DNA from 2 places in the Cupriavidus sp. MEYA8 genome. Region 1 is predicted to be linked to the other one. Evidence: predicted binding sites of a transcription regulator. Region 1 holds the regulator's gene; the other holds the start of a gene.

Region 1 (3,405 bases):
TTGGCGTAGAACACTACGCCGCCCGCGTCGGTGTCTTCCCAGTACACCCGCAGGGTCCAGACAAAGTTTGTCATGGCCGCGATTGTAACGGAGAGCGAACGCGGTTTCGTGTAAACCCGCAGTACGAGTTTGCAACAGCAAGTTGCTGGCCAGCCCTTGACCAGCCTTGGCTGGCGGGTTGACGGCTTGCGGCGGGCGCACTCTACGCGCTACACTGCGCGCAACCATTCCATCTTGCGCGACTGGCGAAGTCAGTGGGCACTACCACGAGGAAGCGCAAGTTCTCTGGCGTGTTGTTTCACACGCCTGCCGCTCGCCTGGGCAGCGAATGGGAAGCAGGGTGCGCCCTGCGCCGACGGCTGCAAAGTGCCGCCGGCGCCGGTCGCCGCTAGCCTTCCCCGCGCGCCCTAACCGATGCCCCCGATGCTTGAATCGGATTCCCTTTTTTCAGACGAGTCTCGCCATGTTCGAACGCAGCCGTTTCACGATCGACCAGATCGACCCTGAGGTCTTTGCCGCCATCCAGAAGGAAAACCAGCGCCAGGAAGACCACATCGAGCTGATCGCCTCCGAAAACTACACCTCGCCGGCCGTGATGGCCGCGCAGGGTTCGCAACTGACCAACAAGTATGCCGAGGGCTATCCCGGCAAGCGCTACTACGGTGGCTGCGAGTTTGTCGACATGGTCGAGCAGCTGGCCATCGACCGCGTCAAGCAGCTGTTCGGCGCCGAGGCCGCCAACGTGCAGCCCAACTCGGGCTCGCAGGCCAACCAGGGCGTGTACTTCGCCATGCTCAAGCCGGGCGACACCATCATGGGCATGAGCCTGGCCGAAGGCGGCCACCTCACCCACGGCATGGCGCTCAACATGAGCGGCAAGTGGTTCAACGTGGTCAGCTACGGCCTGAACGCCCAGGAAGACATCGACTACGACGCGCTGGAAAAGCTCGCGCAAGAGAAGAAGCCCAAGCTGATCATCGCCGGCGCCTCGGCCTTCGCGCTGCGCATCGACTTCGAGCGCATCAGCAAGGTCGCCAAGTCGATCGGTGCCTACTTCATGGTCGACATGGCCCACTACGCTGGCCTGATCGCCGCGGGCGTCTACCCGAACCCGGTGCCGCACGCCGACTTCGTCACCACCACCACGCACAAGAGCCTGCGCGGCCCGCGCGGCGGCGTGATCCTGATGAAGGCCGAGCATGAGAAGGCCATCAACTCGGCGATCTTCCCCGGCATCCAGGGCGGCCCGCTGATGCACGTGATCGCCGGCAAGGCGGTGGCGTTCAAGGAAGCACTGACCCCCGAGTTCAAGGAATACCAGCAGCAAGTGGTGAAGAACGCCGCCGTGCTGGCCGAGACCCTGATCGCGCGCGGCCTGCGCATCGTCTCTGGCCGTACCGAAAGCCACGTGATGCTGGTCGACCTGCGCGCCAAGCACATCACCGGCAAGGACGCCGAACGCATCCTGGGCGAGGCGCACATCACCGTCAACAAGAACGCCATCCCGAACGATCCGGAAAAGCCGTTCGTGACCTCGGGCGTGCGCCTGGGCTCGCCGGCCATGACCACGCGCGGCTTCAAGGAAGAAGAAGCCCGCATCGTCGGCAACCTGATCGCCGACGTGCTGGAGAACCCGCACGACGCCGCCAACATCGCCAGCGTGCGCGAGCAGGTGGCTGCCCTGACCAAGCGTTTCCCGGTCTACGGCTGATGCTTCCAGGCCACCCGCGAGGGTGGCCGGCAGCCCCGCAAGCCGCGCCCTGCCACACGCAGGCGGTCCGGCTTGCGGGCCTCGCCAACCCGCCCGCCTGCGCAGGACATCCATGCGGAACAGGCGACGGAATTCAACTGAAGGTGGTCCGGCATGAAATGCCCCTTTTGCGGTCATTCCAATACCCAGGTGCTCGACACGCGCATGTCGGAAGACGGCGATGCCGTGCGCCGGCGCCGGCGCTGCGAGTCCTGCGACCGCCGCTTCACCACCTATGAGCGGATCGAGCTGTTCTTTCCCGCCATCGTCAAGAAAAACGGTTCGCGCGTCGACTACGCGCGCGCCAAGCTGAAGGATTCGATGCGCCTGGCGCTGCGCAAGCGCCCGGTCTCGGCCGAGGCCATCGATGAAGCCATCACCCGCATCGAGGAAAGACTGCTGTCGCTGGGCGAGAAGGAAATCCCCAGCAGCCAGGTCGGCGAGCTGGTGATGCGCGAGCTGCGCAAGCTCGACAAGATCGCGTATATCCGGTTTGCGTCGGTGTACCGGAGTTTCGAGGATGTTTCCGAATTCTCCGATGTGCTCGCCGAAGTGACCGCGGGCAACAGCAAGCGCTGAGCGCCCTGCTCCACCGTCAACGTTCCCAGCAGTCTTGCAGATACGCGGCGGGATTCGCGCCGACCGCGTTCAGCCGCGTGCCCGCCTGGTCCGGCAAGGAGGTGCCGCAGGCATCCGCCGCATTGACTGGCACGGCCTGCACACATAGCCGTTCGCCGTCAGCGAACTGGCCACCAGCGAGATGTTGTAGCGCACCCGGTTGCTGTCGCGCGGCGAGGTGCGCAACGCTGCCGGCAAGGCAAACGCCGCCCCGGCCGTATCCTGGTCATCGCGCCCGTTGACCGAGCGGAAGCGCTCCAGCTGCTGCGCCGCCTCGGTCATCATGCCGCGCGCATCGGTGCGGTAGCGACGCCGCACATGCTCGGTGCAGTTGGGGATGGCGATCGCGGCGAGGATGCCGAGGATCGATACCGCGACCATCAGCCCGATCAGCGTCATGCCGCCCATGGTCCGGACGCGGCGGCTACGGAACCCAGATATTGCCCTTTTCCATCACGCTGATGACATCGCCCGTGGTCGCGCTGGCGACCGGTTCATCGCGGTCTTACCAAATTTTGCGCATTCATATCAGGCGTCTACAAAGCGCACGGCAGCGGCGGGATACGGTGGAGGTCCCGAAATGCCCTGACGCCGCGCGCCATGCACCATCTCTTCGCCCTGCCCTGCCGCCTGCTTCGTTGCCTGCTTCGTTGTCTTCCTCGTTGCCTGCCTCCACGTGGCGCCATCCGCGGATACATCCTGTTCGAATCGCTCTGCGGGCTGGCGATCTTCACCGCCGGCCTGGCATCGCTCGCAATCCTGGGGCCGACGGGACTCGGCTGGCAGCGAGCGCTGGATCAGGCTAGCCATGACACGCGCAGGACGGCAGAGTCGGCCGAACTGGCGCCATGGCCGGCCGGACTGCCTCTGAACCGTGCCGGCGCGGGGCTGCCATGAGAGCGCTTCCGATACGAACGCTTCCGATGCGCCGCCATGGCCAGGGCTTTTCGCTGACCGAAGCCATGGTCGGCCTGGCGCTCGGGCTCATTGTCGCCGCCGTCGCCACGGCGGCGTGGCAGGTGGCACTGTCCGCCTAC
Region 2 (3,405 bases), 400 kb from region 1:
GAGAACAGGGTCCACTCGCCGCCTTCCATCACGCGCTTCATGAACAGATCCGGGATCCAGTTGGCCGTGTTCATGTCGTGGGTGCGGCGGCGGTCGTCGCCGGTGTTCTTGCGCAGCTCCAGGAATTCTTCGATGTCCAGGTGCCACGTTTCCAGGTAGGCGCAGACGGCGCCCTTGCGCTTGCCGCCCTGGTTCACGGCGACAGCGGTGTCGTTCACTACCTTCAGGAACGGGACCACGCCTTGCGACTTGCCGTTGGTGCCCTTGATGTGCGAGCCGAGTGCGCGCACGTTGGTCCAGTCATTGCCCAGGCCGCCGGCGAACTTGGACAGCAGCGCGTTTTCCTTCAGCGCTTCGTAGATGCCTTCCAGGTCGTCCGACACGGTGGTCAGGTAGCACGACGACAGCTGCGAGCGGCGGGTGCCGGAGTTGAACAGGGTCGGCGTGGACGACATGAAGTCGAACGACGACAGCAGCTGGTAGAACTCGATGGCGCGCGCTTCGCGGTCCTTCTCGTTCAGCGCCAGGCCCATGGCCACGCGCATGAAGAAGGCCTGCGGCATTTCGATGCGGGTTTCATCGATATGCAGGAAGTAGCGGTCGTACAGGGTCTGCAGGCCCAGGTAGTTGAACTGGAAGTCGCGGCCGGCGTCGAGCGCGGCGCCCAGGCGGGCCAGGTCATAGGTGGCCAGCTTTTCGTCCAGCAGCTCGGCTTCGATGCCGCGGGCGATGAACTTGGGGAAGTACTCGACGTAGCGGGCCGACATCTCCGTCTGGGTCACTTCGGCGCCCAGGATTTCCTTGCGGATGGTGTGCAGCAGGATACGGGCGGTGACCTGGCTGTAGTTGGGGTCCTTTTCGATCAGGGTACGCGCAGCCAGGATGGCGGAGTCGTACACCTGCGTCATCGGCACGCCTTCGTACAGGTTCTTCAGGGTTTCCTTCAGGATCGGCTCGGCGCTGACCGCATCGCCCAAACCGGAGCAGGCGTTGTCGATCAGGGCGTGCAGCGCGACGATGTCCAGCGGCTTGGTCACGCCGGCGTCTGTCACATTGATCTGGATGCCGGACTGCTGCACGCGGGCCACGGCCTGGGCGCTGGCGCTGGCGCGCTCCTGGGCGCGCTTCTCGCGGTACAGCACGTAGGCGCGGGCCACTTCATGCTCGCCCGAGCGCATCAGGGCCAGCTCGACGTGGTCCTGCACGTCTTCGATATGGATGGCGCCACCGCTCGGGCGGCTACGCACCAGCGCGCGCACCACGCTGTCGGTCAGTTGCTCGACGATCTCGCGCACGCGCGCGGAAGCTGCACCCTGCCCGCCGTTGACGGCGAGGAAGGCCTTGGTCATGGCGACGTTGATCTTGGACGGCTCGAACGCCACCACGGCGCCGTTGCGACGGATGATCTTGTGATCCGGGTAGCTGGTGGAAGCGGCGCTGGAGGTCTGTGCGTTCGGTGCCTGGCTGGCAACGCCGGCGGCGGCGCCACCCGTGGTGAGTTCGTTCTGGGCCGTTTGCATGTGAAGTCCTGTTTTTACCCTGGATTTAAGAGACAAAAGAGTCCCTGGCGAAATGCGGCGGAAAGAAGGATCCGTTTCGGTGTGACCGCGCACGGACAAACTGCCTTTGCGTGAACATTTCGCCAGGGACTCTTTGTGATTCGCTAGCTTTGCGGAGGTTTCCGGACGGGTTGCACTCGCTGTGCAACCGGCACCTCACACTTGGGCCAGCTCCCCGGTTTGACTACTAGATATAGTGGGTACTGCTGAAAACTTGGCTAAGTATAGTGAAACGAATCCGAATGACCAGTCTTGACAACCGTTATTTCGGGGTCGTTTCGCGGTCGGGCCGCCGCGTGCGGCAGCGCCACATGCCCGGGAGCCTAGTACACACAAGGGTTTCAGCGAAACCGTTCGCAACTGCACATTTCACAAAAATTTTTTTGATTGTTGCGAGCATGCGATAGCCCCTAACCTGCCTGGGGCATGTGTGCCAAAAAGAGGCGCACGACCATGGGGAATGACGTTACGAATTCATCACCCCGTGGTATGCCGATAGGGCAACATGCCTGGCGGCACTGCTGCACCGGCGGCGAAGCGGTCCCAGTCGAAATGCGGGCCGGGATCGGTCTTGCGCCCCGGGGCGATGTCGCTGTGGCCGGCAATCGCGCGCACCGGGTAGGCCGCCATCAGGGCCGGGACCAGGGCGGCCACGGTGTCGTACTGGGCGGGGGTGAACGGCAGGTCGTCGCAACCCTCGATCTCGATGCCGATCGAGAAGTCGTTGCAGCGCGTGCGGCCGAAGAAGTCGGACTGGCCGGCATGCCAGGCCCGCTGCGTGCACGGCACGAACTGCACCAGCTCGCCCTGCCGCGTCACCAGGAAGTGCGCGGACACCTGGACCTGGTGGATGGTGGCGAAGAACGGGTGCTTGTCCGGGTCGAGCCGGTTCTGGAAGAACGCTTCGATGTCGCCGCTGCCGAACTGGCCGGGCGGCAGGCTGATGTTGTGCAGCACCACCAGGTCCACGGGCATGCCGGTGGGCCGTTCGTCGAAATTGGGCGACGGCACGCGGCGGGCGGCGGGTACCCAGCCGTCTGCGTCTGGGAGGAAGGCACGCACCTGTGCAGGCAGATTGGGCTGGCTGGGCCTCGTCATGGCGTGCCCTCGCCCGCGCCGTCGCCGTTGTTCTCGGCCACGCCGCGGTCAGCGGCGTCCATGGCTTCGCGGATGCCAAGCTGCTGGATGCGGTAGCGCAGCTGGCGCAGGTTCAGGCCGAGCAGCGGCGCGGCAGCGGTGCGGTTGAAGTTGGTCTGCGCCAGTGCCTGCAAAATCAGTTCGCGCTCCACGGCTTCGAGCCGGGCCGGCAGGTCGATTGGGAAGACGATGCCGCGGCAGGCGCGCTCGGTGGCGTCGCCCTCGGGTTCGGGCTGGGTGGCGGGCGGTGCGGCAACCTGTGGCGCGGCAGCAGGTTCGGCCACGGCTGCGGGCGTGGGTGTCGCCGCGGGCGGCATCGGCGCCCACATGCCCGGCGCGCCCCAGGGGGCGTACTGGGTCGCAGGGACCGGTGACGCCATCGTGGGCGCGGGGGCCATCAGCCCGGCGCCGGGCGCGCCGGCATCCAGCGGGCCGAGGTCGGCCACCTCGATCTGCTCGCTCTCGGCAAAGGCGTAGGCACGCTCGAGCAGGTTTTCCAGTTCGCGGACGTTGCCCGGGAAGCGGTAGGCGGCCAGCTGTTCCAGCGCCGCCGGCGCCAGCCGCTTGGGATGCGGGTCGCCGTAGCGCATTGCCAGGTGGTCCAGGATGGCGCGCGCCAGCACCGGGATGTCTTCGCCGCGCTCGCGCAGCGTGGGCATGCGCAGCGCCAGCACGTTCAGGCGGTAGTACAAGTCCTGGCGGAACTGGC

Evidence for each region. Region 1 encodes NrdR, which represses ribonucleotide reductase genes. Its sites were predicted from a motif close to CACNANATNTNGTG; they were not measured.
Region 2: AC5WJ1_RS14625 (ribonucleoside-diphosphate reductase subunit alpha) is a predicted target of NrdR. The motif match lies at 1,745-1,758, and genes of this name have one in related genera.

What each region holds. Positions count from the first base shown of each region.
Region 1 is NZ_CM181221.1:2,738,779-2,742,183, forward strand. It holds gene ybgC (tol-pal system-associated acyl-CoA thioesterase) at 1-74, opposite strand, end outside; ZMP/ZTP riboswitch at 229-330, shown strand; gene glyA (serine hydroxymethyltransferase) at 464-1,711, shown strand; gene nrdR (transcriptional regulator NrdR) at 1,865-2,329, shown strand; gene AC5WJ1_RS12785 (type IV pilin protein) at 2,399-2,767, opposite strand; gene AC5WJ1_RS12790 (PilW family protein) at 3,292-3,405, shown strand, end outside.
Region 2 is NZ_CM181221.1:3,136,317-3,139,721, forward strand. It holds gene AC5WJ1_RS14625 (ribonucleoside-diphosphate reductase subunit alpha) at 1-1,520, opposite strand, end outside; gene ampD (1,6-anhydro-N-acetylmuramyl-L-alanine amidase AmpD) at 2,037-2,657, opposite strand; gene AC5WJ1_RS14635 (sigma-54-dependent transcriptional regulator) at 2,654-3,405, opposite strand, start outside.